3 regions of the Faucicola osloensis genome follow, and region 2 is predicted to be linked to each of the others. Evidence: predicted binding sites of a transcription regulator. Region 2 holds the regulator's gene; each other region holds the start of a gene.
What was found. The regulator PhoB, encoded in region 2, activates phosphate uptake and scavenging genes when phosphate is short. The targets are predictions, from matches to a motif close to TGTCATNAANCTGTCATAA.

Region 1 (10,941 bases), 1.0 Mb from region 2:
CGAATCAAGCTTTGTCCCCTTTAGTTATAAAGATGCCAATGGCAAATTAATCGGCTTTGAGATTGATTTGGCAGATGCGCTATGTGCTGAAGCCAAGCTAAAATGTGAAGTGATTTCCCAAGATTGGGATGGTCTGATTCCAGGGCTACAAGCACAAAAATACCATGCCATCATGGCGGGGATGTCAGACACCGCAGAGCGTCGCAAAGTGGTGGCATTTAGCGACCCATACTTTACCAATAACCTCGTTATCATTGGCAAAAAAGGGGTAGACAAAGGCGCTGATGACCTAGCGGGCAAATCCGTGGGTGCGCAGCGTTCAACGACTGCCGCTGAATACTTGGCCAAAAACTTCCCAAAAGCCACCCCAAAACTGTATGATACCCAAGATAATGCCTATCTTGACCTAGAATCGGGTCGTATAGATTTGATGATTTCTGACAGCGCCCCAGCCTTATACTGGTTAAAAACTGCCAAAGGTCAAGGCTTTGAAGTCAAAGGTCAACCGATCAATATTGATGACAAAATTGCCATTGCCTTTCGTCAAAATGATCCATTGATTGGCAAATTCAACACCGCACTAGCGGCGCTAAAAGCCAATGGTACTTACGATAAAATCAGCCAAAAATATTTTGCAGATTTGCCGAAATAAGCCGTTAAATAACTTATTTGCCTGTTAGTGTAGTTAAAGCTTACAAGCAAAAATTGTCATGTGTTAGACGTTAAAAATTAGGAATACAAGGTGAAAGCAAATATTTCATTATTGGGTAGCTTGGCATTGGCAGGTCTAGCGCTGGTGGGTTGTCAAAAACCTGCAGAAAAAACAGCAGCAACGACGGCGGCAAGCAGCGTGGCAGTTACCGTCTCTAGTACCACAACGACCACGACGACTGTGGCAAGTACCAGCAAATAACTTAACCAAACGCTTAGGTTCAGTCAAAAACTGGGTGAAAAGTCACTCAGTTTTTTGTTTTTTTGATGGTTTTTGATAGGGCAATCACGTAAAATTGCACCCTGCAAAAAACAAAGCAAAAGGTCATATCCGTTATCACCTTTTGTCTATGCGACGGTAAAACTGGGTTTTAAGCATTTTTTGGGTAATAGGTCAACAAACAGAGTTAAAAAGACAGGGTATCGATATTGTGTTAGATCTACAAGGTTTTGGGCAGCTATTATTAAGTGGCACTTGGGTCACCATCAAACTGGCACTGACTAGTTTGGTCATTGGGCTGATTTTGGGATTATTGGGCGCGACCGCTAAGATGTCACGGTTTAAAGTGCTCAATGCCATCGCCACCGCTTACACCACGATTATCCGTGGTATTCCAGAACTGTTGTTAGTCATGTTTATTTACTTTGGCGGCTCGATGTTGATGGGATTTATTCTATCGCAATTTGGCAATACCGGATATGTGGATGTCAGTCCGTTCTGGGCGGGGGTTACAGCGCTGTCTGTGGCATTTGGTGCGTATGCGACCGAAATTTTTCGTATGGCATTTCAAGAGATTCCAAAAGGTCAAGTCGAAGCGGCGCAAGCGATTGGCATGAAAAAATTTCAAATACTCTGGCGAGTGACGTTGCCACAAGTGTGGCGTATTGCACTGCCAGGACTGGGTAATTTGTTTTTGGTACTGCTCAAAGATACCGCGTTGGTTTCTGTGGTCGGGCTTGAAGATATCATGCGCCACGCCAAAACGGCAGCGACTTCCACGCAAAGCCCGTTTACTTTCTATATGGCAGCAGCATTGTTGTATTTGAGTCTGACCGTCATCATCACGGGTGTGATTATGTGGCTAGAATGGGTCAATAACCCAGCAGAGCGTTATGCAAAACGCCTGCAAAAAATCGGCATGGCAAAATAGGGGATTCATCAATGAACTGGAATTGGCAAATTATTATTGATAGTATCCCAAAACTGCTGCAAGGTAGTATTATCACCATTGAGCTTGTGGTGTTGTCGGGCTTATTGGGGTTTATGTTGGCAGTGCCGCTAGCCTTGGCTAGGCTGTCGAAAAAACCTTGGGTACAGGCATTGGCGTTTGCGTATATTTTCTTTTTTCGGGGTACGCCGCTACTGGTGCAAATCTTTTTGATTTATTATGGCTTGTCACAGTTTAAATGGGTGACCGAGTCCGTGCTGTGGAAATCGGGTGTGTTAGCTAGCCCATTTTGGTGCGCTATCATCGCTTTTACCCTCAATACCGCAGCTTATACCGCAGAAATCATCCGCGGTGCTATCAAGTCAATACCCAAAGGCGAGAATGAAGCTGCCGACGCCATTGGCATGTCGTATAGCCAAAAATTGCGCCGAATTATTTTTCCTCGCGCCTTTGGTATCATGCTACCGGCGTATGGCAATGAAGTGATTTTTATGCTTAAAGGCAGTGCGCTGGCATCGACCATCACTTTGATGGATATCACCGGTGTGGCAATGACGATTATGTCAAAAACTTATACCGTTTTTGAGTTGTTCTTTGCCGCAGGTATCATTTATTTGTTATTGTCTTGGCTATTGATTGGGATGTTTCGATTGGCAGAAAAACGCATCAATCGTCATCTTTCTTATCAGCCCGTCAGTAATGGGGGCGTCACTGCCTAAGCTACTGAGCTAAAATAAGTTAAGCTAAGATAATTTAAGCTAAGCTAGACAAAGAGTTTGGATGTATTGGAGGCGTGCCAATGAAACAAGCAGTTATAGTATCAAGTTTGCTGATGGGTGAGGCGATACTCTCGGCTTGTCAACCTGCCAGTGATAACAAGCCAGCGCAAAACAGCACAGCAAGTGTCACAGTAAGCGCCACAGTGTCTAGCGTTCAAAGTCCGCATCACGTTGAAAGTGTAGCTGTCGCCAGTACCGTATCTCCCCAAGCCGCCCAAAACGGTGCGCCCAAACAAATCAACTGGGCATTGGTGGATTCGGGCGTTAAGCCAGTCGATAAAGCTAGCTTTAAATACCCGTTTGCGATCGATAGCGAGCCTGTCAAAGCGTATGCCGAGATGTATCATGTGAATAATGAAACATCTCGCTACAACTTAACGGTGGGTATGGCAGTCAATGAAGTCTTATCCAAAGTGCTTGACCAGCTGGGTACTGCCTATGTGTCACATGAACTCACAGCCGGTAAAAACAGCGCGTTTGTCATCCATACCACCCAGCAAATTGCTCCGAGTCAATACACTTATGTCTTTGCCGAGCCCTTTGCCAAAGGGTTAACCATTCCTGTCAAAATTGTCAATGATGGCAAAAAATAACTAACTTGCCATCGGTATGTTGACGTTTATTTATTGTTTAAGGAAATACCATGCGTGTGCTAGGACTGGAAACATCCTGCGATGAAACGGGATTAGCCATTTTTGATAGTGACCAACGTCACCAACCCAATCAAGGTTTGGTCGGGCAAGTGCTGTATAGTCAAATCGCGCTACATGCGACATATGGTGGGGTAGTCCCTGAACTTGCAAGCCGCGATCATATCCGTAAATTAGTGCCCTTGTTGCAGCAACTGCTGGATGACTGCCAACTCAACAAAACCGATATCGATGCAATTGCCTTTACCAAAGGTCCTGGACTGGTGGGCGCGTTGATGACTGGGGCATTGTTTGGGCGCAGTTTGGCGATGGCACTTAATATTCCTGCGATTGGCGTACATCACATGGAAGGACACTTACTCGCGCCGCTATTAGGCGCCAATCCGCCCGATTTTCCGTTTGTCGCGTTGCTGGTGTCGGGTGGACATACCATGTTGGTGGCGGTCAAAGGCATCGGGCAATATGAAATATTGGGTGAGTCGATAGACGATGCTGCAGGCGAGTGCTTTGATAAAGCCGCTAAAATGCTAGAGTTGCCTTATCCTGGTGGGCCTAATATTGCCCGCTTGGCGCAAACAGGCAATCCGTTAGCTTATGAATTACCGCGCCCGATGCTCGGCAAAGGATTGGATTTTTCTTTCAGTGGTATGAAAACCGCCGTGCATAATTTGATTAAAGACCATCCAACCGATAGCCATAATCCTGAGCATGCCCAGACGCGCGCCGATATTGCAGCAAGTTTTCAATATGCGATGGTCGATACGTTGGTGAAAAAATGCGTCAAAGCCTTGCAGCAAACGGGTATGAGACGGCTGGTGATCGCAGGCGGGGTGAGTGCCAATCAACAACTACGAGAATCGTTAGCCGAGGCATTAGCCAAAATCAATGCCACTGTGCATTATGCACCGCCTGCCTTGTGTACCGACAATGGCGCCATGATTGCCTTCGCCGGGTGGCAGCGCTTGAATGCCGGTCAACACGATGAGCTAGCGGTTAGCTGCTTGCCGCGTTGGGATATGACATCGCTGCCTGCTGTCAACCTAGCTAAACCATAACCACCACAAGGACTTAAATATGCCATGGCTGTGGATAGGACTGGGGGCGGCATTTGGGGCAATGCTGCGCTGGTGGTTAGCCAGACTCAACAGCCTACACCCTTGGTTGCCGTATGGCACACTATTTGCCAATGTACTAGGCGGGCTGTTGATGGGATTTGCCCTGGTACTCACCCAAAAGATGCACCCAAACTTACGACTGTTTATCACCACCGGGTTTTTGGGGGGACTGACAACCTTTAGTACGTTTAGTGCCGAAGTGTTTACTTTTTTGAATACCGGCAAGGTATGGCAAGGTGTCGCCTTGATTGGCGTCCATGTGCTTTTAACCTTGGTTGCGACTGCCATGGGTTTTTATAGTCTTAAATTGTTAAATTATGGATAACTTTTCAACTGCTTAACTTTTTTACTTCTCATTCACCGCTAAAGCTTTTCAAGGCTTTGGCAATCGATAAGCAAGTTTAATGTTAAATGTACTTATCTAGACTACTTATAACGTGCGCAATCGGTCAGTCATCAAATTGTCATGATACTGTCACATTTCTTTGTAATCATATACACAATTTTTATACAAACCGAATGATGGTTATTGTCATGACAGTTAAATCGGTCAGCATTGAGCTATATCAGCTTTGAGCTATCCTAGGGCGTGTCCCTAATTTGAATAAGTAGTGAAAATAACCAAAAAGTTAAATCGTACCGTTGGTGACATTTTTTCATTCAGGCAGTTTCATTATAAATTCAAAACGTTTTTAGGAGCTATCCATGCGTTATTCATTATTAAGTGTTATCGTAGCATCGACCTTAGCATTAACCGCTTGTGGTAACAAACAAGCAGACAATCAAGCAGCGGGTGCCTCAGCAACGTCAAGCACTTCTACTACAGGCGCTACAGGTAGCGACAAAAACGCCGTATTTACCATCACAGGTGCAGGCGCCTCTTTCCCACAACCTATCTATGCTAAATGGGCAGCTGAGTTCAAGAACGCCACTGGCGGTCAAGTAAACTACCAATCAATCGGTTCATCAGGTGGTATCAAACAAATCCAAGCCAATACCGTTGACTTTGGTGCGTCGGATGCGCCTTTAAGCAAAGAAGAGTTGGATAAAAGCGGTTTAATCCAGTTCCCAACCGTTATCGGGGGTGTTGTACCGGTTGTTAACATCGAGGGTGTTGCACCCGGTCAATTAAAACTAGACGGTACCACCCTTGCCAATATCTACTTGGGTAAAATCACTAAATGGAATGACCCAGCGATTACCGCATTAAATCCAGGTGTGACACTACCCGATGCGCCAATCACGACGATTTTCCGTTCTGACGGTTCAGGTACAACCTTTAACTTTGCAAACTACTTAGCTGCTGTATCACCAGAATGGAAAGCAGGTCCAGGTGTAGATAAATCCATTAAATGGCCAACCGCTGCCACAGGTGCAGGTGGTAAAGGTAATGAAGGCGTGGCAAGTAACGTCGCTCGTGCCAAAAACTCAATCGGTTATGTTGAGTACGCTTACGCAAAACAAAACAAAATGTCGCATACTCAGCTAAAAAATGCGGCGGGCAACTTTGTACAACCGTCGGCTGAAAGCTTTGCCGCTGCGGGTAATGCAGATTGGAAAGGTACACCAGGCTTTAACATCGTATTGACTAACCAAGCAGACCCAAATGCCTGGCCAATCTCTGCAGCAACATTCATCTTAGTCCATACTAAACCAACCAGACCAGAAAACGTCAAAAATACCCTTAAATTCTTTGACTGGGCGTATTCAAACGGTGATGAATCAGCAAAATCATTGGACTTTGTACCATTCTCAGCAGAAAGCAAAGCTATCTTCCGCGAAGAGTGGAAAAAAGTTGTAGGGGCTGATGGTAAGCCACTATTTAGCTCAGATGCTGCCACGGCAACTGCGTCAGCGGCAAAATAATCTCATGATGATTAACAGTTAACAGGGTTAGGCATGTCAGACGATACGTAGAGCAATAAACAAGTTAGTGCTCTACGTTTTTTTTCAAATTTCTAGAATTAGTAAACTAAAACTATTTTTTGATGGCTGGGTTCTTATGTCGGATTTACACGCAAAACTCGCAAAGCAAAAACAATTAGACTGGTTGTTTGTCAACGCGACCCGTCTTTTTGCGTTTATCGTGCTGTTGTTGTTAGGTGGTATCTTAATTTCACTATTGCTTGGCGCATTGCCAAGTATGAAGGCGTTTGGCATTAACTTTTATACCAGTAAAGACTGGGATACAGGGATGGATGTATACGGCGCACTGGCACCAATCTACGGGACACTTGTGACTTCGATTATTGCTATTTTAGTCGCTGTGCCAGTAAGTTTTGGTATTGCCATGTTTTTGACAGAGCTTTGCCCCAATTTTTTAAAACGTCCTTTGGGTATTGCTATTGAGTTGTTAGCGGGTATCCCTTCAATTATCTATGGTATGTGGGGATTTTTCGTATTTGCGCCTTGGTTTTCAGAGCATATCCAGCCTTGGCTGATTGACCATTTGGGTGATGTGCCTTTTGTGGGTCGTTTATTCCAAGGTGCGCCGATGGGTATTGGTCTATTCACCGCAAGTTTGATTTTGGCCGTCATGATTATCCCGTTTATTGCATCGGTCATGCGTGACGTTTTCTCCATTACGCCAAAGATGCTTAAAGAATCTGCCTATGGTTTGGGTTCAACCACTTGGGAAGTGATGCGATACGTGGTGTTGCCTTATACCAAAGCCGGTGTGGTGGGCGGTATCATTTTGGGATTGGGTCGCGCATTGGGTGAAACCATGGCAGTCACCTTTGTTATTGGTAACGCTTATAATGTCAGTCCAAGTTTGTTCCAGTCAGGGGTGTCAATCACCTCGGCATTGGCAAATGAATTTGCAGAGTCTGAAGGCTTGCACCAATCATCGCTACTACATTTAGGTTTCTTACTATTTATCATTACCTTTATTGTACTGGTGATTTCAAAATTGATGCTGAGTCGTATGGATAAAAATGCGGGTACAAAATAAGGACGCTGGGGAATACTATGACTACTACCAATATGAATCGTAACAACGCCATCTACAAACGCCGCCGTCTAAGTAATGCTTTAGGACTGGTATTTGCCGGTTTGTCCATTGTATTTGGCTTGACCTTTTTAGGCTTAATTTTATTCAAATTGTTTTTATCAGGCTCGCATGCGTTATTGACCATGCCCATTTTTACTCAAGACACGCCATCGCCAAACGAAATCGGCGGTCTTCGCAATGCGATTATCGGCTCAATCATGGTGACAGGATTAGGGCTTGTAGTCGGTACGCCGATTGGTATCATGGCAGGTATTTATCTGGCTGAATTTGCTGAAAACAGCTGGCTTGGTAAAGTCACCCGTTTTATGAACGACATTTTGCTATCCGCACCCTCGATTGTGATTGGTCTATTTATTTTTGCGCTCATGGTACAAGGTCGTAACTTCTCAGGTTGGGCAGGTGCAATGGCTTTAGCGCTATTGGTTATTCCTGTGGTGGTACGTACCACCGAAAATATGCTGCGTCTAATTCCCAATACATTGCGCGAAGCGGCTTATGCGTTAGGGACGCCAAAATGGAAACTGGTAACATCCGTTACTCTGCGTGCTGCCAAAACTGGGGTATTAACAGGTATCTTACTGGCATTTGCACGTATCTCGGGTGAGACCGCGCCGTTATTATTTACCGCGCTTAATAACCAATTCTTTAGTACTGATATGGGTCAGCCCATTGCCAACTTACCAAACGTGATTTATCAATACGCCAGCCAACCATACCCTATTTCAAACCAATTGGCTTGGGCAGGTGCGTTACTCATCACCTTGGCAGTATTAACATTGAATATTTTGGCACGTGCCTTAAGTGGTAAAGAGCAATCATCACATTGATGATCAATAGAAGATTAAAGCTATTTGCTAGTATCAAACAAATTTTACTAAGGTATTCATCATGACCGCAAAAATGCAAATTCGTAATCTAGACTTTTATTACGGTAAATTTTTAGCCCTTAAAAATATCAACATCGATATCGCTGACAAAAAAGTTACTGCGTTTATCGGACCCTCAGGCTGTGGTAAATCAACTCTGCTACGTACCTTTAACCGTATGTATGACCTATATCCCGGCATGCGTGCCACGGGCGAAATCAACCTAGATGGACAAAACATCTTGGATAAATCGGTGGACGTCAACTTGCTGCGCGCTCGCGTGGGTATGGTATTTCAAAAACCAACGCCATTTCCGATGTCAATCTATGACAACGTGGCATTCGGTGTACGCCTTTATGAGAGCCTAAGCCGCGCTGAGCTAGACGAGCGCGTTGAATGGGCGCTCAAAAAATCGGCACTGTGGAATGAAGTTAAAGATAAACTTAAAGCATCGGGTCTGTCATTGTCGGGTGGTCAGCAGCAGCGTCTGTGTATCGCCCGCGGTGTGGCAACCCGTCCTGAAGTATTGCTACTAGACGAACCCACCTCAGCACTTGACCCCATCTCAACAGGCTCAATTGAAGATTTGATTTCAGACTTAAAAAATGATTACACCATCGCCATCGTCACCCACAACATGCAGCAAGCGGCACGGGTATCTGACTATACCGCGTTTATGTACTTGGGCGAAATGATGGAAATGGGGGATACTGATAAAATTTTCACCAACCCAGACCGTAAAGAAACTGAAGAATACATTACCGGTAAATTCGGCTAGGCTGTTTGGTTATTAAGCTATCTGCGCGTCATAGCCAATCACAATACCTCGCTACCTCGCTGCTGCGGGGTATTTTTTTGCCTAAACTGCTAAGCACAATCAACGTAAAATAAATATTTATAACGATTCTCATTTACACTATAATTCGCAAATTGTCATTATTTTTTTATTATTTATTCGTGTTTACTTTTAAGGATGTTTTATGTTGAGCCGTACTTTTACTTTATCAATATTACCCCTGACGATATCTGCATTACTGTTGACGGCTTGCCAAAAAACCGAGCAAAAAACCGACGTAGCACCTGCTGCAAGTAGTGCCGTAACAGCGCCTGCAACGAGCAATGCTTCTGCAGTCACAGCGTCAGCGCAGAGCTCAGTGGATATGAGTAAAGAAACGGCGGAATACAAAGCTTGGGTACAAACCCAAATTGATAGCTTGCTCACCGATACCCAAAAATTTGTCGCACTGCTCGAAGCGGGTAAATTAGAAGAGGCGAAGGCGTTATATCCAAAAGCGCGTATGTATTTTGAGCGCTCAGAGCCGATTGCTGAAAGTTTTGGCGACCTTGACCCGCGTATCGATAACCGTGAAGCCGACCTTGAGCCCAATGAAGTATGGACAGGCTTCCATGCGATTGAAAAAATCTTGTGGACACAAAACACCACCAAAGGCACCGAGCAACTGGGCAAGCAACTGATTGCAGATGTCAAAGAATTGCACGCCAAAATTCCAACGGCAGAGGTCACAGGCGATTTGATGGTGCAAGGTTCTGTAGATTTGCTCAATGAAGTATCAACGAGCAAAATCACCGGCGAAGAAGAAATTTTTTCGCATACAGACTTGTATGATTTTAAAGCCAATATTGAAGGTGCCGAGAAAATATTTGCCATTTTAAAACCAAAAATCCAAGCCAAAAACCCAGCGTTAGTCACCGAGCTTGAGCAAAAATTTGCTGCAGTCCACCAACTACTTGCCAAGCACCAAGTCGGGCAACAAGACTATAAATCCTACAAAGATTTAACCCCTGCAGATACCAAAGCGCTAGCCGAAGCGGTGAATAAACTCGGCGAACCCTTAGCGCAGATGGGCATTGTATTGCAATAAGTCAAAGGTGAAGCAAAAAATTGCTTCACTTTACGGTTCTAGGGTGGCATAAAAAGGTAAGTATCAAGTTAGGGGCAGTATGAAACATAGTAAATTAGATAAGCAAGCGCAAGAAACAGGGATGGGATTAAAAACCTCAAATCGTCGCAGTTTTTTACGCCAATTTGGTGCGCTCAGTGTCGCAGGCGCAGGTTTAGCCGTGTCAGCCTGCCAGCAAAAACCAAGCGAAAACTTACCTAACTTGCAAGCTTTGGATGGTAATCAGTCCAAAGACAGCGATAAAAACGAAAATCCCAAACACGCCGGTAGTGATGCCAATACCACCAAAAATAGTTTTGCGGATGTCAAATATGATTTTTATGGCGAACACCAAGCAGGCATTACCACGCCGTCACAGCGTAATATTTATTTTTTGGTGATGGATTTGCATACCGATAAGCTCGACGATGTCAAACAGATGTTCAAAGACTGGACAACCTATGCAGTCAATTTGACGCAAGGTAAAAACATTAAAGCGTATGAAAAAAACCCATTTGTGCCCCCGACCGACACAGGCGAAGCAGACAACATGGGCGCATATGGGTTGACGTTGACCTTTGGTATTAGCCCAAGTTTTCTCAAAAAAATGGGACTTACCCATAAGCAGCCCAAAGAATTCCAAGATTTACCAAAATTCCCGCGCGATCAATTACGAGAAAATTTGACCGGCGGTGATATCTGTATTCAAGCCTGCGCCGAAGATGCGCAAGTGGCGT
Region 2 (10,941 bases):
CGTGTCCACGCGATAAAAACGCTCGGTTAAGCGCTGAATATGGCGCTGCTCGATGCCAATGCCATTGTCGGTCACGCTAAAACATACCCCCGCGTCACACTCATACCAACTAATACTAATCTCACCACCTTTTGGGGTGTATTTCATGGCATTGGTAATCAGGTTACTGAGCGCACTTCGCAGATAATCTTCATAACCCAAAATATGTAACGTGCTGTCGATGTGCAAATGAATCATATGGTCGTATGATTTGTTGTACATCTGTGCATCGTCAAACAATTGCATTAGCATTTTAGGAATATCAATGTCTTTTGGCTCAGTGGGTTTTTCATCGTTCTCTAAGCGAGATAATAACAATAAGTCATTGATGATGTTATTCATGCGCTGACTTTGCTGCATCATCTGAGTAAACGCGCGAGCAATACGCGGATCTAAATCAGGCTGTTCACTCAAAGTCTCCACATACCCCATGATGACGGTAAGCGGCGTGCGAAGTTCATGCGAAACATTTGCCACAAAGTCTTTTCGCATCTGTTCTAAGTGCTGAAAACGGGTGACATCATAAATCAGCAGTAATTTTTCTTGCCCAAATTTGGTAATCTTGCACTGCACATAGCGCTCGATATTAGAGGGGCTGTGGATACGCACGCCATCGGGATAGTCTTCAATGTGGTGATAATATTGATGAAAAAGCGGGTTGCGAATAATGGTCAACACATTGCGACCTTGGTCGGGCGCTTTAAAATGAAAAAGCCGCTCGGCAGAGTTGTTCCACCATTCGATACAGTCGTTTTTATCAATCAGCATAATCGAGTCTTGCAATGCGCTTAGCGAGTCGCGCACTTTTTGCACCAGAGAAACGGTTTGCTGATGTGCCAATTTCTCTTGGCGATTGACTTGGTAGATATTACTGGCGATGACATTAAGGTTGGGCTCAAATGCAGGCGGTAGCTCATCGGGATTTTTGTTATACCATGCTTTAAAGCGTTGTATCGACCATAAAAAATATAGCTGATAGAGGCACAGCCCTATCGCCAGTCCCCAACCCCAAAACCCTAATAGCCCGCCAATCAACAGCCCGGCAACCCCAGCTGTCACGACGGGTGAAATGCTCGCCCACATATTAATTTTTCTAGCATCCATTGAGAAAGCTTACTATAACGAAGTTGGGATAAGTTGGCAAAAATTTCAATGCAATTAGGGCGTGTCCCTAATTCGGAACAAAGTATTTTTAATGGCCTAAAAATGCCTAAATCTGGCAAAACTGCGTTAAATTGTTTGACAATATTCCAATATTATCTGCACAATTTGCCTTGTTTTGCTGGCGATTTAGTCTATTTTTAGTCTCATTATCCAAATAGGGACACGCCCTAATCAGGCTATTGTTAGTCGATTTTATTAGAAAAGCGATAGCCTGTGCCACGTACAGTTTGGATATAGTCGGCAAACCCAAATGGCTCAAGCACTTTACGCAGGCGGCGGATATGCACGTCAATGGTACGATCTTCGACATACACATTGCCACCCCACACTTGATCGAGTAGCTGGGTGCGGGTATAAGCGCGCTCAGGATGACTCATAAAGAAAGCAAGTAGCCGATACTCTGTCGGTCCGATATCCACCGCTTTGTTATTGGCACTCACGCGCTGACTGGCAGGGTCAAGCGACAAGCCGCCTACGTCAATGGGTTTTTCGCCTGACAATGCGCTACTACGGCGCAATACCGCTTTGATACGGGAAACCAGTTCACGGGTGGAAAACGGCTTGGTGATATAGTCATCTGCCCCAGCGTCAAGTCCTTGGACTTTGTTGTCCTCTTCGCCTTTGGCGGTGAGCATGATGATAGGAATTTCAGAGAGCATTTCATCTTTCTTTAGGCGGCGGCATAAATCAATGCCTGATAGCCCATTGGGTAACATCCAATCTAATAAGATGAGGTTGGGGCGATGATCGACCGCCAAATGATGGGCTTGAGAGACTTCTGAGGCTTGCAAACAATCAAATCCTGCCATCTCTAATGTGGTCACGATCATTTCTCGAATGGCAGGCTCATCTTCCACCACCAAAATAGTTTCATTTTTCATAAATTTCTCAAGCGATAAAATAGGCAACTGTTTACCAAAATAATTTTATGACAACAATATTACAATGCCCATATTACAACTTCAGAATATGACAGAAAAATGACAACGATAAGTTTTTAGGGCTTTTATTTGTGGTGTTGTAAAAAATTCGGCGTTTCACTCAATTTTTGGTACTTAACACAGGTCGCATCACAGTTCAAAAATAAAATTTATCGGACCATCATTGCAACTGCTGACTTGCATATCTGCGCCAAATTCGCCTGTTTGCACGGCTGCATATTGCGTCTTGGCATACGCTACTATCTCGGCAAACAAAGCGTTGGCAGTATCGGGCGCCATCGCAGGCTTAAAATCAGGACGTCTACCCGATTGGGTATTGGCAAGGAGGGTAAACTGCGACACTAACAGTAAGCCGCCATTAACCTGTTGCACGTTTTTATCCATTTTGCCTAGCTCATTTTCAAATACGCGATAGGTGAGGATTTTATCAATCATTTTTTGCCCCATCGCAAGCGTATCATCATGCCCAAGTCCAAGGTAGACAAGTGCGCCATGGGCAATCTCGCCGACGATTTGTTGTGGGTGAGGCGCTTGGTTGACTGCTACTTTGGCAAATTTCACCCGTTGTAGTACTGCTTTCATGATTTTTCCTATCCGTCAGTTTGAGCGTAAGCGGCTTTACTTAAAAGCTAGCTTGTCGCTTAACTCGTAGCCCAGTGTTTAATATACCGTGATTCTAAGGGGGATTTTGATTATAATAAGCCAACTTTAAAATGCCAATCTCGAGTAACTTATGACCTTGTTTACCACATTACAATCGCTTGTCCCACAACAAAAAATCAGTGAAATCGCAGGTCGTCTTGCCCAAAGCCGTCATCCGATGGTGAAAAAAACCTTTATTCGTACCTTTGCTTCGGTGTATGGCATCAAGCTAGAGGAATATGCGCGCGGTAGTTTTTCTCAGTATGACAGTTTTAATGATTTTTTTACCCGTGAGCTCAAAGACGGCGCGCGCAAGATTGATGATGACCCAGATGCGCTTATCTGTCCTGCAGATGGCATGATATCGCAATTGGGGCAAATCGATAAAGACCAAATCCTGCAAGCCAAAGGCAAATCGTATGAAGTTGGGCAATTGCTCGCGGATTATGAACTTGGTAAAGCCATGCAAGAGGGGAGTTTTGTCACCGTGTATTTGGCACCGACCAATTATCACCGCGTGCATATGCCGTTTGACGGTACCTTGGTAGAGACCATCTATGTGCCAGGACAGCTATTTTCGGTCAATAACGAGACCGCTGAAAACATTACCGATTTGTTCGCCCGTAACGAGCGCTGCGTGTGTGTGTTTGATACTGAGTTTGGTAAAGCTTGCGTTGTGCTAGTCGGGGCGATGATTGTAGCAGGGATTGAAACAGTTGCCACAGGCAAAATCAAACGTAGCGATCGCGTGCAGCGTCAAACTCATCAGATGACATTGAAAAAAGGCGATGAGCTTGGGCGGTTTTATTTGGGCTCAACGGTGATTGTGGTATTACCAAAGTCAGCGGGCATTGCTTGGGACGCAGGTCTTTCTAATTCAGTGCCGGTGACAATGGGTCAACGTCTGGGTACTTTTTTGCAGTAAGCTGCCAAGGTATAGGTTAAAAAGGTAGCACAGGCTGCCTTTTTTATGGGGTGTTTTAGCCAATTTGCATAGGTTGATTGCTCACATAAACTAAACGATAACGAAAAATATTTTAGTAAAATTTGTTTATAATAGCCGACTTATGATTTTTGCCTGCTTTTTTATTTAGACGCGCTTTTTTATTTAAACTGATCACTATGAACCTACCACCAACACCGCACCCTAAGCCATCGCACGAGTTAGACTATCCAACCGTTTGGATTATGATTTTGGGGTTGATTATTGCTATCGGTCCGCTGTCGATTGATATGTATTTGCCGGCTTTGCCCAGTATGGCACAAGATTTTGGCGTGGCAACAGCTTTTATGTCCAATTCGGTGCCTGCCTATTTTGTGGGATTGGTGGTCGGGCAGTTGTTTTATGGTCCGATTTCGGATCGGATTGGGCGCATCAAGCCCTTGTATGTGGGCATGGTACTGTATGTGATTGCTTCGGTGATGTGCGCCACCACCACCAATGAATACGTGCTGTTTGTCTCACGAACGCTGCAGGCATTAGGCGCGTGTGTGGGAACGGTGGTGTCGCGAGCGATGATTCGTGACCGCTTGCATCCCAAGCAAATGGCAAAGGCATTTTCGCTGATGGTTCTAGTGATGGGGATTGCGCCGATTTTGGCACCAAGCTTGGGGTCGTTGTTGTTAAAAGTCGCCAGTTGGCGGGTGATTTTTTGGTTTTTGGCGGGGTTTGGTGTTTTAAATATCGTGCTGATCCGGCTGTTTTTGCATGAAACTTTGACCGATGAGTTTCGCAACAACCGTCCGATGAATGACGTGCTCAGTCAATACTGGGATTTGCTCAAAGACACCCAGTTTAATTATCCTGCGATTGGCGCAGGGCTGCTGATGGGTTCGATGTTTGTGTATATCAGCGCCGCACCTGAGCTAATTATGGAAGGGTATGGGGTCACGCCGCAGCATTTTAGCTGGATTTTTGGCATGAATGCGGCAGGTTTTATTGGGTTGACACAGGTCAACCAATGGCTGGTGAACCGTTATCGTCTAGTCAGTTTGCTGCGATTTGGGGCGGTAATACAAGTAATTGCAGCAGGGTGTTTGATGCTGCTAGGCTTAGTCTTTGGCACGCAAGCTTGGCTGCCGTTGGTGCTCGCCAGTATTTTTTGTTGTATTGCAGGGTTAGGACTCACTCAGCCCAATTCAGGTGCCATTGCTTTGGCATTTCAAAAACGCCGCGCTGGCATGGCGAGTGCCTTGCAAGGCTCACTCAACTTTGTCGTCGGTATTTTTGGCGGATTAGTATTAAATATCCTGCCCTTTAATCCGGTCGCCAAGCTAGGTATTACCATGTTTATATTGATGACTATCGGCGCATTTTTGGTATTTCAAATCGACAAAAATCTCGATGTGGCGGATGTGGACTAAGGATTAATCAAACCGATACACATCCATACCCAAACTAAAATGGGCAAAACTTTCATGCACGATGCTCATCTTTGAGCCTGCGCCCGCCGCAAAAAATAACGGCAATAAATGCTCAGGGGTGGGGTGATTGTGACGAGCAAATGGATGTGACCGCCAATCTAAAGCCGTTGGCATATGTTGTTTGAGTTGATGAATCAACCAATATTTAAATTCACGTGCCTCAGCATCCACCTCAGCACTATCAAACTGTACCTGCGCCAAATTATGGGTGACACTGCCAGAGCCGATGAGTAATACTTGCTCTGCCCGCAGCGGCGCCAATAAAGCCCCCAGCTGAAAACACGCATAACTATCAAAATGCTGCGGCAGCGAAAGCTGCACAATCGGCACATCTGCCTGCGGATACAAATGCACCAGTGGCGACCATACCCCATGGTCAAAAGGACGCAGTCGATTGACCGACGTGCTAACGCCCAAAGCCTGCAACTGCTGTGCCAGCTGCTCGGCAATCAGGCTATCGCCTTTGACAGGATAATCGATTGTATACAGTGCTTTTTGAAAGCCGCTAAAATCATGCCAAGTAGCGGGCGCCGCATTGCCATTGATTTCTAGATGCTGGCTTTGCCAATGCGCAGAGATGATGATAATCAAGCGCGGTTTTGGCAGATTTTGCCCAAATTTATTCAGCGCTTGGGTAGTACGGTTATTTTCGATAGCAATCGTCGGCGCCCCATGTGAGATAAACAAACTGGGCAAGGTATAAAGCGGGTACGGTGTTTGGGGTAAAAATGGCTGCAGGCTGATTGGTTGTTTTTCGGTTTTTTCCATCAATTTTCTTAAAGTTGCAGTGATAAATAGAAATGATAACGAATGAATAAGGATTAACTAAAAAGGATTAATAGTAAATAAGGGAAAAATTCGCAAAAACAAGCCATGTCAGTGATTTCATACATAATCAGATATAACAGGTTAACAAAAAAAACTTAAAAATAATCACCGCGATGATACGGATGATGATGGATAATGGTCATAGCGCGGTACAGCTGCTCCATCAGTAGCACACGCACGAGTGGATGCGGCAAGGTGAGATTGGACAGCGACCATTTGAATGTCGCATGGGCTAATACCTCTTTTGAAATGCCATCAGCACCCCCAATCACAAACGCCATATCGTCACCCAACTGCATGGCTTCGCCAACTTTAGCCGCTAAATCTTCGGTTGATAGATTCTTACCGCGGACGTCTAGGCAAATCAGCTGCTCGCGTTTGCCTGCTGAATTCTTGGCTTGGTGCGCTTGCAGAATTAGCCCGCCTTCGGTGATGGCATATTTTTCAAGTTCGGCAGGTGAGGGGTTTTTGGCACGTTTGCAGGCGGGGATTTCGACGATTTCGGTGCTGAGCATGGGCTGAATACGTTTATAATAGTCGTCAAATCCCGTCTGCACCCAAGCTGGCATTTTTTGTCCAACGGCTAAAATTCTTGCTTTCATGGATTCCCCTCTGTTATTTTTTGACCAATCTATATCGCTCTATGTCGCTGTGGTGATTTACCGTTAGCCATTGAACACTCGCTATCGAAGCCAACTATATTTTCGCTATCGAAGCCAGCTATATTAAAGCTTAATTCCAGCTATATTAAAGCTTAAAACGAACCATTTAAAAACCCACCATTTAAAAACGCTTGCAACGCACCCATATACAATGCGATAAAGCCTAAAAACCCAAGCTGAGCTAAAGCCTGAACTAAAACTAAGCTTAGCAACAAAATTTTAACATGATTTTATCGCTGTGATGGATAATACTTCCCCTAGCATTTAACGAAAATGATAAAATAATTTGACTGACAAAGTTTAAAAGTTTAAATGATAAAAAAAGACGACAACAATATGAAAAATTGGCAAGACCCCAATGCCGCTGCTGAAGCAGCCAACTATGACAACCCGATTCCAAGCCGCGTACTGATTTTGCAAACCCTAGTTGAGCGCGGACAAGCTACCCAACACGAGCTTGCGACGATTTTTGATTTAGATGACGACGAGTACGACGCACTGGGCAACCGTTTAAAAGCCATGCTGCGTGATGGACAATTAAGCCGTGATGCCGACGGGGGCAATCCTTACATTTATCGCCCATTGACTGACAATGATGCCGTGACTGGCGTGGTCGCTGCCCATGCCAAAGGCTTTGGCTTTGTCGTGCTTGACGATATGCCGGATTTATTTTTGAATGAAACTGAAATGCGCTGGGTATTTCATGGCGATAAAGTAAAAGCCATCGCCACTAGCACCGATAACCGTGGTCGTATGATGGGTCGTGTGTTGTCGGTGGTGTCCCATGCCCAGCTACAATATATCGGTAAACTTGCAAAAGATGACGATGGTTACTTTGTAGAACTCATTAGCCCAAACAATCATCAACCGATTACGGTGACCGAAGAAAACGTCGAAGCGCTACAACTCAAAATTGGCGACCCCGTCAAAGTCGATATCATTGACTATCCCACCCAACATGAATACGCGACGGGGAAAATTACTGAAAGCTTGGTCGATGATAACGAGCGTGAATTGATTATCAAAACCACGTTGCTAAATTACGATATTCCCCATGAGTTTAGCCCAAACGTCATGCAGCAAGTCGATGCGTATAAAGAGCCGACACAAAAAGACTATCAAGACCGTATCGATTTACGTACGTTGCCGCTAGTCACCATTGATGGCGAAGACTCGCGCGACTTCGATGATGCCGTCTATGCCGAAAAACGTCGCGGCGGTGGCTATCGCTTGGTGGTCGCGATTGCCGATGTCAGTCATTATGTGACTGCCAACTCAGTACTTGACCAAGAAGCCTATGAGCGTGGTACGTCAGTGTACTTCCCGCATTTTGTGGTGCCGATGCTCCCTGAAAAACTCTCCAACGGTCTTTGCTCTTTAAACCCAGGTGTTGACCGCTTGTGTATGGTAGCTGACATCATACTATCGCGTAGCGGCAACGTGACCAGCTATGAGTTTTATCCAAGCGTGATGCACTCTCAAGCGCGATTGACTTATAACCAAGTCAATGATTATTTTGCCCAAGTTCAAGGGGAAACGCCCAAAGCCGAAGTGCCTATCACTATCACCGGTAATAAAGCGGTCAAAAAATCAATTGATGTACTGTATGATTTGTACAAAGTGCTATTGGTCAAACGCGAACAGCGCCATGCGATGGAATTTGAAACCCAAGAGACTTATATCAAGTTTGATGAAGCAGGCAAAATTAGCGCCATTGTGCCGCGGACGCGTGGTGAATCGCATAAGCTCATCGAAGAGATGATGCTACTTGCCAATACCTGCGCGGCTGAATTTTCGCTCAAGCATGAATTGCCGGTTTTGTATCGCAATCATGATACCCCAGAGGCAGAAAAAGCCGCTCGCGTCAGTGACTTTGTGAAGCATTTTGGTTTGTCATTTCCTGAAGAAAACCCGACACAGGCAGATTATCAGCGTATCATTGAAGCGACACGCGAGCGCCCTGATGCGATTAGTATCCATAGTGTGCTACTGCGCTCCATGCAGCAAGCCAACTATGCACCGACCAATATCGGACACTTTGGGCTGGCGTATGAGGCATACAGCCACTTTACCTCACCGATTCGCCGTTATCCCGACTTGATGCTACACCGTGCCATCAAAGCCAAAGTGACTGGCAAAAAGGCACCACTGCCAGATTGGTCGCTAGAAGATGCGGCTGAACACACCTCAATGACAGAGCGCCGTGCCGATGAAGCCAGCCGTTTTGTTGAGCAGTGGCTCAAAGCCCATTATATGAAAGACCATATCGGTGAAGCGTTTGATGCGGTGGTTACCACAGTGACCAATTTTGGCTTATTTGTGACCCTCACCGATTTATTCATTGATGGCTTGATTCATATCTCGCATTTGGGCGAAGATTACTTTGTATATGATGACAAGGCGCAGCAGTTATTCGGTGAAAAATCAGGACTGGTGTTTGGACTCGGTGATAAAGTCCGTGTCAAAGTCGCTGCCGTCAATATGGAGACCCAGCAGATTGATTTTGATTTGGTGGCACAGCTGGAAAAATCGTCATTTAATAATCGCGGTAAAGGCAAAAGTCGCGGTCAATTGCAAGCGGTCTCTAATTCTAAGGCTCAATCCAATCCCAATGCGCCATCTAATCCTAAACCTCAATCCAAGCCAAATGAGAGCGTCAGGAAAGCAAAAAGCGCTAAAAATAAAAGTAACGCGCGCAACAAATCTCGCTAATGAAAAAAAAGGGCAATACAATTTGCCCTTTTTTATCGTTGAGACAAATACCTGCTAAAACAAAAAACGTTTTTGACTACTTAATCTTAGCCATTTGATGCTAGCGACTTAATATTAGCCACTTGCTGCCCTTTAACCAGTGTTGCGTGGCGGTACTAGCAGCTAATACGCCAAGTTATTATTGCGTGGTTTTTTCTGCGCTTGCCAAATTGTTGGATGAGGTTTGCGCGGCTTGATTCAAATCTGTTGTTGCCTTATCAAGCACTTGTTTGGGCTGCTCGCCAATCGATGACGTATCGTTTGGTGCTATGGCTAAGGGCGCAGAGGCGGCACTACTATTGGCTTCATTAGATGCAATGATTTGCTGGGTACGATGTGATGATATTAGGTTAAAAATGGCGAGTGCGGTGATGCCTAATATTGCAAAAATAATGAGTAATTTTGGTTGCATGAGGATTTCCAGTATAGCGTCAATTTGGCTAACCGACGTGTAAAGCCTGACGTCTAAAGTCTGTGGTTTAAAACGTCAAATCGGGTTTTGCTAGGACAAAAATTGACAGTCATGTCTATAAAAATTGGTATGCTACCTTTATGCAAAAATCATGCAAAAATCATGCAAATTTAATCTGTTAATGTTTAATCGGGCAGCAGACTGACTTCGGCACTAACCGGCAAATGGTCAGAGAGATTTGACCAAGGTTGTCCCTTATGCACCCAAGCACGGTGTACTTGTAGGTTGCGCACATAGATACGGTCAAGGCTTAATACTGGAAGCTTGGCAGGGAAGGTGGGTAGTAATTTGCCATGGTGGGTCAGCACAGCTTCTTGTAAATTAAGGTCACAGCCAAGCTTTTGACAGGATAATTTTTTCCAGTCATTGAAATCGCCTGCCAATATAAGCGGCGTGGATTGGTCGATTTCGTTATTGATATACTGGCTTATCACCTCATATTGTTTTTCACGGTCATTTTCCCTTAAGTTTAGATGCGCACAAAGCACGATAATGGGCGTGTGCCAGCCTATGGGCTGAATTTCGCAGTGCAACACACCACGCTGCTCAAGGCGGCTCACTGTGATATTGACATTGTGTTTGGGGTCGAGCGGATGGCGACTTAGTACCGCATTGCCATGATGACCGTGGTTATATTCGACGTTTTTGCCATAGCTGTTTTCAAGCTGTAGATACTCGCCAAACCATTCATGTTGGGACTGGTCAGGAAATTCATTGTATTTCACCACGCGTTTGAGATTTTGACCTTGGACTTCCTGCAAACAAATAATATCAGATTGCACTTGGTTAAGGGCAGCGGCGATGCCTTCCATTTTGACAAAACGATTGAGGGGTGACATGCCTTTATGGATGTTATAACTGGTGATGATTAGGCTGTTTTTTGGTTGTTTGGCGCCTGCTACTTCGTTTGATGCTACTGGGTTAGGTGTTATTTTTTTAGGTGTTAGTGAGCGCATAATAAAATCACAGTGATAGACATGGCATTATTTTAACGTGAAATTGTGCCGCTGGCTTGTTT
Region 3 (10,941 bases), 230 kb from region 2:
ATACCGTCAGCAATCGGGACAAATTCTAGCGCGGTTGGGTACGAGGTATAACGGGGACCTGAGCGGTTGTATTTATTGATGATAGCTTCATTAAACAAATGGGTTTGGGTGGTGTAGTTACGATTGGCATTGGCATACGGATTTTCGATGATTTCGACAGGGCGGTCAAAAGTGGGCAGTTCGCTGTCAGATAAAGGGCGAGTTTGGTCTGTCATAATAGTCTCGTATAGCGTGTAGCGTAAAATTCTCGGAATATTGGTTGTGATTATACCATAGTCATCAAAGATAGCCGATGATGAGAAAATAGATGAATTATGCTATGATTTAGCCGTTTTTTATCAAAAATTGTCTAATTGCTGCCATAAAAAACTGCCTGTCTTGTGTCAAGGTAGCCGCCAAGTGGTTGAAAAAGGATTTTAAAAATGTCGTTTGCTCAAGTCTATACGCGCTCGGTGGTAGGTTTAAATGCGCCAAGCGTGATGGTTGAAGTACATTTATCGCAAGGATTGCCCGCAGTCACCATGGTCGGCTTACCTGAAGCCGCGGTACGCGAGAGTAAAGATAGGGTGCGCTCTGCCATTATCAACTCGGGTTTTCAATTTCCCAATCGTCGTTTGACCATCAACCTTGCGCCCGCGGATTTACCCAAAGATGGCGCACGGCTTGATTTGCCGATTGCCATAGGCATCTTGGCAGCCAGCGGGCAAATTGATGAAACCGTGCTTGCGCAGTACGAATTTATTGGCGAATTGGCGCTCAATGGCGATTTACGAGGCATTGCTGGGGCGTTGGCAGTATCACGGGCACTCAAGGTAGACCGGCGCATCTTGATTGTTCCCAAAGACAATGCCGATGAAGCGGTCAAAGTCGATGGCGTGAAGGTGTTGCAAGCCGATACCCTCAAAGCCGTGTGCCAACACTTGATGAATGAGCAACCACTCAGCGAAGCCGAGCATAAGACATCTTACCAATCAGCCAATTACATGCTTGATTTAGCCGATGTCAAAGGACAACACCAAGCACGTCGTGCGCTCGAAATTGCCGCCGCCGGTGGTCATTCACTATTGTTTTGTGGTTCACCGGGGACAGGCAAAACCTTGATGGCATCTCGCCTACCCACCATTTTGCCACCGCTTAATGACCATGAAGCGCTCGAAGTTGCCAGTATTTACTCGATTGCCAACAGTGATTATGACTACGGCACACGCCCTTTTCGCCAAGTCCATCATACCACCTCAGCAGTGGCGCTCGTGGGCGGCGGCTCATCCCCCAAACCTGGTGAAATCACGCTCGCCAATCGGGGGGTGTTATTTTTGGATGAGATTCCAGAGTTTGATCGCAAGGTACTTGAGGTACTCAGACAGCCCATCGAGAACAAAGAAATTGTCATCAGCCGTGCCAACTCTCAAGTGCGATTTCCCGCCAATTTTCAGCTAGTAGCAGCGATGAATCCCTGCCCCTGTGGCTACTATGGGGATAAATCAGGTCGCTGCCAGTGTCGACCTGAGCAAATCAAACGCTATCAAGAAAAGCTATCAGGACCTTTGCTGGACCGTATTGATTTGCATATTACCGTGCCTGCCCTGCCTGCCAGTGATTTGCAGTCAGCACAGAAGGGTGAGTCTTCTGCGGCAGTGCGTGAGCGGGTGATACAAGCCTATCAGCGTCAGCAAGCCAGACAGGGCAAAGCCAATAATGAACTCTCCCCCAGTGAACTTGACCAATTTGCGCTGCTTGGCGATGCAGAAAGTCGTATTTTGGCAATGGCACAAAGTCGGCTGAATCTGTCCGCTCGCGGCTATCATCGCGTCCTTCGCGTCGCCCGCACGATTGCAGACTTGGCAGGCAGTGAAGCTATCCAAACCGCGCATCTGACAGAGGCACTCAGTTATCGTAGTCAATTAACGAATGCCTAATTTTCGTGCTAACTCACCATACAGCAAGATACAGCCAACCTATAAAAACGGATGCTCGCGAAAAAATGTGGGCGGCAGGTTATCGTATTGGGTGTCGTTGACGTATTTGGCTTCAAACTGTTTTTTTAGCGCTTTATAATCCGCATTGGCGCGGCATTCATCCCATTTTTGCTTAAAAATTTGCGCGGATTGGGCTTTGATTTGCGCGGATTCAAGCTGTTGTGATTGCTGCGGCAATTGCTCACGCCCATGCGCGCCACTTTGTCCTTTTTTAGCGTCAGGGACAGCGCCGTCATATTTTTTACCCCCTTTGTGATTGGCATAACGACGCGAGCGCGTATAACCCATTTGGATAAATTTACGCGCCATATCAGCACCGACAAAATCCCCTTGAGCAAGGTAGTCCAAAAACATCGCATAGATGGTATCGCCGCTCTCACGCGCAAGTTCTGGCGTAGCAAATCGCCAATGCGGCAAAATCTCGGATTTATATGGCTCTACCAATAACACCCCTTGCTCACCGCGCCCCACCCGATACAACGCTGGATGCTCGCGAAAATTCAGCGTGTCAAAGTTGAGATGATAGTTAAACTCGTGCATGACTCAAAAACTCGGTCAGCGTGGCAAAGTCATCAAAGGTTTGGGTCGGATGATAATCGCGAATATCCTGCCCATAATTATAGCCATACGACAACCCAAGCGTATCCATGCCCGCGTTTTGCCCTGCCAAAATATCGTTTTTGGAATCACCAATCATATAGCTTTGAGCGATGCTAAAGCCCAGTTTGTCACAGACGTGCAGTAGCGGCATCGGGTCAGGTTTTTTGGCAGGCAAACTATCGCCACCCAAAATATAGGCAAAAAGGGCTTGCCAACCCAATTTTTCGACAATCGCAGGAACAAAATCAATGGGTTTATTGGTGGCAATAGCGAGGGTATAGCCTTGCTCTTTAAGCTGACGCAACCCTTCGCCCACCCCTGCATAGGGCTGGGTTCTGACACAGGTGTTTTGATGGTAGTAGTCAAAGAATAGAGCAAGCGCCTGATTGGTATCATCTTCCGTGAGATTGGGGTCAATGGTTTGTGAGCCTGATAAGGCACGTTGCACCAATACTTTGCCGCCATTGCCCACCCAGTTGCGGATGACATCTTCGCTAAAGTTGGCTTTGCCAAGCGCGGTTAACATCGCATTGACGGCGTCAGCCAAATCTGGCACGCTATCAATCAACGTACCGTCCAAGTCAAAAATAAGTAACGATTTTTGGGTGATATTTTCCCCAGTGGATGGGGGGATTGGGCTATTAAGTGATTCGCTAGACATGGTGTTTCCTATCGTTTTTTCACCAAAAATTAATAGGCTACAGTGTAGCAGAATCACTTAAAAATACCATGCAACCGTCCATTAAAATAACCTAACCCTGACAACCAATTCCGCCTAAGAGCAGGTTTGACTAAAAAACGTTAGTTTTCGCCATTACTCGGTTGATAATCTAGTGAGGCATCAGCGATTTCATTGCTAGCTTCGGGATTCAGCGCGCTGTCCTTTTTGGCACCCAGTTTTTGATAACGCACATCTTCACCGGTAATACAAAAAATCAATTGCTCAGCGATATTACGCGCATGCGCACCAACACGCTCTATCGAACGCAGCACCCATAAAATATCAATGACTTTTGCTACATAGCGACCATCTTCCATGATGTAGGTCATCATCGCGCGTGACGCGGATTTGTACATCGCATCAATTTCACTATCCTGCTCTATCACTTGGTAAGCGCCTGTTGCATCAAACTTGGCAAAAGCTTCTAGCGCATTTTTTAGCATTATCTGCACAAAATTACCCATTTGATGCGCTTCATGATACCCAATCGGTGATTGACCTTCACGGGTGGCACGGCGCGCCATCTTGGCGATTTTTTTGGCTTCATCACCAATACGCTCAATGTCAGCACTGCATTTGCTCACTGCCATGATTAGGCGTAAGTCGGTAGCAGCAGGTTGACGACGTGCCAATACTTTGACCACCGAATCATCAAGCTGCTGCTCAGTAAAGTTGATTTCTTTGTCACCATCAATGACATCTTCGGCAAGCGCCACATCACTTTTTACCAAAGATTCAATTGCTTTGGTGAGATTGGCTTCTGCCATGCCACCCATTTTTAAAAACAAATTCACCAAGTTTTGTAAATCTTGGTCATAACTTTTTGATAAATGCTCACCAATTAAATTCATATTTCCCTTCCTAACTCATGGATTGTGACTCATGGACTGTGCAAAATTGTGATTAAAAAAGACGTTAAAGAAAACCTACTATAACTAAAAATTGCGACAAAATGATGAAAAATAGCGCGCCTATTCGCTGATATTGCATCATATAAACCGAGCAAAAAACCTAACAAACATTTCAATGTCATCAAACTTTAACATAACCGTAATAGATTTGACATTTTGTTACATTAACATGGCAACAATTTTTCAGCTTTGGGTGATTTAAAACGCGACATATTGGTTGGCGACTCCCAAGCTAAGTTACCATCTTCCCTGACAATCATCTCATTTGTCCATCAAGGAATCATTATGAAACTATCACATTTAATCGTCAGTGTGGCATTCGCTGCTGTAGGCGTACAAGCCAATGCTGTCAACATCACAGGCGCTGGTGCAACCTTCCCACAACCTGTTTACTCAAAATGGGCAGGCGCGTATCAAAAAGCAACAGGCAACCAAGTAAACTACCAAGGTATCGGTTCTTCTGGCGGTATCAAACAAATCCAAGCAAAAACGGTTGATTTTGGTGCCACTGATGCGCCAATGAGCCCAGCAGAGCTAAATGCCAGCGGCTTAATCCAATTCCCCACAGTCATTGGTGGTGTTGTACCTGTGGTTAACATCGCTGGCGTCAAACCAGGTCAATTAAAACTATCTGGTCCAGTCCTTGCTGATATCTATATGGGCAAAATCACTACTTGGAACGATGCACGTATCCAAGCATTAAACCCAGGCGTTGCCCTACCCTCTGCTAAAATCACCACGGTTAACCGTTCAGACGGTTCAGGTACCACGCACGTCTTTACAACTTACTTAAGCCAAGTATCAAGCGATTGGAAATCAAAAGTAGGCGCAGACAAAACCGTTAAATGGCCCAATGCTGCAGCAAGCGTGGGTGGTAAAGGTAACGAAGGCGTATCAAGTAATGTACAACGTGTTGCCAACTCAATCGGCTATGTTGAGTACGCTTATGCAAAACAAAACCGTTTAGCTTATACCCAACTTCAAAACCGCGCCGGTAAATTTGTGATGCCAGACAACACAACCTTTGCTGCAGCGTCAAACATCGACTGGGCAAAATACCCAGGTTTTGCAGTAACCATCACCAACATGCCAGCAGCCAACGCATGGCCAATCTCTGCAGCGACGTTCATCCTTGTACCACGTGCTGGCGGTGCTAAAGCGAAAGAAGTGTTAAAATTCTTTGATTGGTCATTCAACAATGGTGACGCAATGGCTACTTCTCTTGACTACGTACCACTACCAGCAGCCACTAAAGCCGCTGTTCGTAAAGAGTGGACTAAAGTCAAATAGTCATCTGTTTAACTGTACTACGCAAATTAACCCTGCCGATTGGTGGGGTTTTTCAGCTCAAAATTTTGCCAAAAAAGAGCATTATATCAGCTGATTATCTAGCACTTTGACCGTGTCATCGGTCAGATTGCCCGCAGCTTTTTGTAGGTCAATGTAGGCATTTAAATAATCAAAATACGCATTAATCAAATCGCGTTTGGCAACATGATATTGACGCTCTGCCAGTAGTGTATCTACCATCGAGCGCACCCCCAAGTCATAGCCTGTTTTTGACGCTTGGGCGACGCGGCGATTGGCTTCCACGGCAGTTTGCTGGGCTTTAATTGTGGCACGCTGTGCGACCAAATTTAGATACGCTTGGCTAGTCTGAGTCATCGCGGCTTGGTACACATAGGCGAGGCGACTTTTTGCCGCTTGCGCTTGAAGAGTGCCTTGCTCTACGCCTGCCCGCGTCCGCCCACCGGTATAAAACGGGAAATCCACTTCCACCCCAAAGCTATAATTGGTGCCATCAATAGCGCTTTGGTTATTATGGCTATAGTCTTGCCAACCCACATTGCCTACCAAATCGACACGGGGGTAGATATTGGCTTTGAGATAATCGACTTGTTTGTTAGCAATCGCCACTTGGGTTTGTGCTAGCTGAATATCGAGATTATTATTTTGTGACTGCTGCATCCAGTTGTCGATACTTTGACTTGCCACAAGATTCAAATCAGGCGGTAATTTGATACTGTCAAGCTGATTGATTGGTTGACCGGTAAGCAGTGATAACTGCTGTTTGGCATTTACGATTGCCACATCATTATTGGCAATAGAGGCGCTGACGCTTTCAAGCCTTGCACGGCTCTCTTCGGTATCTACCCGCGCCGCTACCCCTTGCGCGAGCCTCGCTTGCATCATGTCATTTTGTGCTTTGAGTGCGGTGAACTCGGCATTAAGGCTATCTGTCATCGCTTCGGCGCGCAATACATTGAGATAGGCTTTGCTGATTTGCTCGATGAGTTGTTGGTGCTGCTGTAATAGCTGGATGTCATTGGCTTGACTGGCGAGCACGGCTTTTTCATAATTTGCCCATTTATCAGCACGAAACAAGGCTTGGCGCAGTCCGATACCAATTTGGCTTACGCTATTGCCCGTGTCTGGGATGTTATCATCTTTGGGATAAAACTGGTTATGTTTGACACTGCCTTGTAGTCCCACTTGCGGCAGCATATCGCCAAACGCTAGCTGCACATTTTTTTGCGTTGCCAAATAGTCATATTGCTGCCCTGCCCAATTGCCGTTGGTGCGCTGGGCTGCACTATACAATTCCCACAAATCCTTTGCCATCACGGCTGGACTGAGGGACATCGACCCTATCAATGACACTGCCATCGCCCCTAACCGCCATCGGGCGCCAGTCGCTTTACGATTCCACAAACCGATACATTCCATATCAATAATTACAACATTTTCAACAACCAAGGAGCCTCTATCATACCGATAGTTGTCAAAAAAATCAGTAATTTAGTTGAGTAAATCATCGTCACAAAATGGCTAAAAATCTATTAGGTAAACCTGTGAGTTTTTGTTAATATGGAGGTATTGACTCGGGGTGCAGTTGGGTGACATACCAACGGCTGAGACATACCCGTCGAACCTGACACGGTTAATACCGTTGTAGGGAAGTCGTCTATTAGGTTAGTTAGACCAATATTTTTCTAGAATCAGTTTTTTTAGAAACAGTCACACTCACCTATCTTCGCCCGAGTCCAGCAAACCATCACTTCATAACATAACATGGACTCGCTATGAACCAACTTACCAACGTTACCCACAAGACCCCTGCCCACCGTGACCCTACCGACGACCGCTTTGAAGAAGAAGCGCGTGATTTGACGCGCGCCTTGCCGGCATCTCGCAAAGTCTACATCCAAGGCTCACGCCCTGACATCCAAGTGCCGATGCGGGAAATCACCTTGACCGATACCCCGGTGGGCGGTTTTGGCAAGGCAGAAGGCGAAAAAAATCCACCGTTTTATGTGTATGACACCTCAGGGGTGTATACCGACCCCAATGTCGAAATTGACCTGACTAAAGGCTTACCAAAACTGCGTCAAGCTTGGATAGAAGCGCGCGGCGACACCGAGCAGCTTGCCAAACTCTCAAGCCAATACGGCAATGAGCGTGCCAATGACATCGCCACGGCTAACCTGCGCTTTGGGCATATCGACAAGCCAAGACGAGCGCTCAATGGCAAAAACGTCACCCAAATGCACTACGCCAAACAAGGCATCATCACCCCAGAGATGGAATACATCGCCATCCGTGAAACCCAAAAACAGCATGACCTGACAGATTTGCGCCAGCACGCTGGTAACAACTTTGGTGCCAATACCCCCAAAATTATCACTCCAGAATTTGTACGTGCCGAAGTCGCCGCAGGACGGGCGATTATTCCCAATAACATCAACCACCCCGAATCAGAACCGATGATTATTGGGCGCAATTTTTTGGTCAAAATCAATGCCAATATCGGTAATTCAGCCCTGGGCTCCAGCATTGATGAAGAAGTTGCCAAAATGACCTGGGCTACCCGTTGGGGCGCGGACACCATCATGGACTTGTCAACCGGTAAGCATATCCATGAAACCCGTGAATGGATTATCCGTAACTCCCCCGTGCCCATCGGTACCGTACCGATTTATCAAGCCCTAGAAAAAGTGGATGGCGTTGCCGAAGATTTGACATGGGACATCTTTAAAGACACCTTGATTGAACAAGCCGAGCAAGGCGTCGATTATTTTACCATTCACGCGGGTGTACTGCTGCGCTACGTACCGGTGACCGCCAATCGTTTGACGGGTATCGTGTCACGCGGCGGCTCGATTATGGCGCAGTGGTGCCTTGCCCATCATAAAGAGAATTTTCTTTATACCCACTTTGAAGACATTTGCGAGATTATGAAAGCCTACGACGTGGCGTTTAGTCTGGGTGACGGTTTGCGCCCGGGTTGCCTACAAGACGCCAACGATGATGCGCAGTTTGGTGAGCTCAAAACCTTGGGCGAGCTGACCCAAGTGGCATGGCAACATGACGTACAGGTTATGATTGAAGGTCCAGGGCATGTTGCCATGAACCGTATCAAAGAAAACATGGACTTACAGCTTGAAGTCTGTAAAGAAGCGCCTTTTTACACACTTGGACCTTTGACGACGGATATCGCGCCAGGCTACGACCATATCACATCCGCCATTGGTGCGGCGATGATTGGTTGGTACGGCACTGCCATGCTGTGTTATGTGACGCCAAAAGAGCATTTAGGTCTGCCGAATAAAAAGGATGTCAAAGACGGTATCATCACTTACAAAATCGCCGCACATGCAGCGGATTTGGCAAAAGGACACCCAGGTGCCCAAGCGCGGGATAATGCCTTGTCAAAAGCGCGTTTTGAGTTTCGCTGGGACGACCAGTTTAATCTCAGCCTAGACCCGGACACGGCTCGTGAATTCCATGATGAAACCTTGCCAAAAGAAGCGCATAAATCAGCGCATTTTTGCTCGATGTGTGGTCCAAAATTCTGCTCGATGAAAATCACCCAAAACGTGCGGGATTATGCAGCAGGGCTTGAGTTTAATAAACCACAGCTTGGGCAAGACATCACCCCTGATACAGGTGAGTTATCGGATGCCAGCCACGCTATCAAGCAGGTGGATACTGAATTGGTCGGGCAAGTCGGTGAAGCGTCTGCCGATGAAGTCCGCCTAGGCATGGAGCAGATGAAGCAAAAATTTATTGAAGAAGGTAAGCAGTTATATAAAGAAGTTTAAATTTTTTGGTAAAAAATAGGGTAGTTAATCTACCTTATTTTTTTAATACCGCTTAATTTTTTCAAAAAAATCATTGTCCAGTACAAGCTTTGGCTTAGAATCTACTTGCTTTAACCCCACTTCATGCTCCATCATCAGCTCAATTAGTGCCATTTGGTCAATCAAGATTAAACTATAGTTAAAACCGAATTATACCAAGCAACTTTCAACACAATCCTTAAGCGTATCAAACTTGCTTAGCGTTAAACGAACCTTTTGCTTGATGACTGCCCACAACTGCTCAATTGGATTGAGTTCAGGTGAATAAGGCGGTAAGTACGTCAGTTCAATATTATAAAGTTCCGCAATTTGCTTTAAATCGCCACCATGATGAAATCTGGCATTATCCAACACCAATACACGTTTTGGATAATTTCCCTTATCATCTTTTGGCAAAGATTGCCCCAACGTGTGTAGCCAATTTTCAACCGTCACTCGTTTACAACCACCTTCAAAGGTAACAGGTGCGATGAGTTTAAAGTCATTTAATCGCATCGCCCCTATTAAGTTTAAGCGTTTGCCTTTATTGGCATCGATTTTGGCATAACAAGGCTTGCCAATAGGCGACCAACTGCGGGTGTAATATTGCCTTTGATAAAATCCTGTTTCATCCATAAACAGTATGTTGTCAGCCGTGATACTTAAGGTTAAAAGCAGTAAACCTAGCATCAGTGTAAACCCAATTTGCTTTATGGGGTCGGCTTGCTTAAACAGCGGGGTCTTTTTTTAAAACTCCATTTGATTCGACGTAAGGTTTGTAAAAAGGCGTTATAGGAAATACCAACATCGGGATGGTCTTTTAAGTATTGTTCTCTAAGCTGTTTTGCGGTGTCAAATTCTTGTGATTTAACATAGTCCTCAAAGGCGACTAGGTCAGTGATAATGTGTTTTACGCCAACAGGTGCAAAGGGTTTTGGCTTGGTATTCCCTTGTTCTTGATAGAGCTTTATCCAGTCATCAAGGGTGTTGCGGTTGATTTCAAACAACCTAGCTGTTTTGCTTTTGTTGCCTGTCTTTTGCCAGTGGTTGACGGCTCTGTCTCGTAAGTCTTGGTTGTATATTTTGGGCATGGTGGTATTGGTTTAAAATGCTTATTATATTACAGTTTTAACTATATGCGACTCAAGGTTTTCAAAATAATCGAGCGCGGGTTTGGTAAAGCTAGTTGTGGTAATAAAAATACCATGATGGCTGTCTTTCTGCGGTGGATAGCCGCCCACAAAGTTTCTTAATTCGCGATTTGAAATATTATTACCTTGGGAGTAAAGTTTTGCTTGAATATAGTACGTATGCCGTTCTTCATTAGAAAATATTTGAGTAATCATACCGTCAATACCGCCGTCATTGGCTTTTCCTGTATGGTGCGAACTTAAGTTACTTTCTGGACTTTCATTCTCTAGTGAACGCTCTACCAATTTCACGCAAAACCATTCAAATTGTAATGGTGTTAAATTATCAAGTTGGGTCAATATCATATCTGGGGTAACTTTTACATTGCCATCGCTGACCATGGCATCTTGATAGTTATTCATAAATAATGACGTGCGGCGCGTTGTCTCATTGATAAAATAGTTAATCAATGGGTCACCACG

Region 1: pstS (phosphate ABC transporter substrate-binding protein PstS) is a predicted target of PhoB. The motif match lies at 4,887-4,905, and genes of this name have one in related genera.
Region 3: pstS (phosphate ABC transporter substrate-binding protein PstS) is a predicted target of PhoB. The motif match lies at 4,325-4,343, and genes of this name have one in related genera.

Annotation. Positions count from the first base shown of each region.
Region 1 covers NZ_CP014234.1:877,482-888,422, reverse strand. The annotation lists gene AXE82_RS03850 (ABC transporter substrate-binding protein) at 1-652, shown strand, start outside; gene AXE82_RS12060 (hypothetical protein) at 743-913, shown strand; gene AXE82_RS03845 (ABC transporter permease) at 1,143-1,862, shown strand; gene AXE82_RS03840 (ABC transporter permease) at 1,874-2,599, shown strand; gene AXE82_RS03835 (hypothetical protein) at 2,680-3,252, shown strand; gene tsaD (tRNA (adenosine(37)-N6)-threonylcarbamoyltransferase complex transferase subunit TsaD) at 3,303-4,364, shown strand; gene crcB (fluoride efflux transporter CrcB) at 4,384-4,749, shown strand; gene pstS (phosphate ABC transporter substrate-binding protein PstS) at 5,130-6,290, shown strand; gene pstC (phosphate ABC transporter permease subunit PstC) at 6,427-7,377, shown strand; gene pstA (phosphate ABC transporter permease PstA) at 7,395-8,264, shown strand; gene pstB (phosphate ABC transporter ATP-binding protein PstB) at 8,326-9,081, shown strand; gene efeO (iron uptake system protein EfeO) at 9,284-10,186, shown strand; gene efeB (iron uptake transporter deferrochelatase/peroxidase subunit) at 10,266-10,941, shown strand, end outside.
Region 2 covers NZ_CP014234.1:1,904,562-1,915,502, forward strand. The annotation lists gene phoR (phosphate regulon sensor histidine kinase PhoR) at 1-1,122, opposite strand, end outside; gene phoB (phosphate regulon transcriptional regulator PhoB) at 1,386-2,084, opposite strand; gene dtd (D-aminoacyl-tRNA deacylase) at 2,274-2,726, opposite strand; gene asd (archaetidylserine decarboxylase) at 2,878-3,711, shown strand; gene AXE82_RS08405 (multidrug effflux MFS transporter) at 3,909-5,150, shown strand; gene AXE82_RS08410 (DODA-type extradiol aromatic ring-opening family dioxygenase) at 5,154-5,978, opposite strand; gene rlmH (23S rRNA (pseudouridine(1915)-N(3))-methyltransferase RlmH) at 6,134-6,640, opposite strand; gene rnr (ribonuclease R) at 7,037-9,412, shown strand; gene AXE82_RS08425 (hypothetical protein) at 9,591-9,863, opposite strand; gene AXE82_RS08430 (endonuclease/exonuclease/phosphatase family protein) at 10,049-10,762, opposite strand.
Region 3 covers NZ_CP014234.1:1,674,483-1,685,423, reverse strand. The annotation lists gene hemN (oxygen-independent coproporphyrinogen III oxidase) at 1-215, opposite strand, end outside; gene AXE82_RS07405 (YifB family Mg chelatase-like AAA ATPase) at 423-1,916, shown strand; gene AXE82_RS07400 (DUF4385 domain-containing protein) at 1,956-2,516, opposite strand; gene AXE82_RS07395 (phosphoglycolate phosphatase) at 2,503-3,237, opposite strand; gene phoU (phosphate signaling complex protein PhoU) at 3,378-4,148, opposite strand; gene pstS (phosphate ABC transporter substrate-binding protein PstS) at 4,494-5,498, shown strand; gene AXE82_RS07380 (TolC family protein) at 5,580-6,965, opposite strand; TPP riboswitch at 7,082-7,184, shown strand; gene thiC (phosphomethylpyrimidine synthase ThiC) at 7,292-9,310, shown strand; gene AXE82_RS07370 (IS630 family transposase) at 9,500-10,018, opposite strand; gene AXE82_RS07365 (helix-turn-helix domain-containing protein) at 10,039-10,419, opposite strand; gene AXE82_RS07360 (restriction endonuclease) at 10,444-10,941, opposite strand, start outside.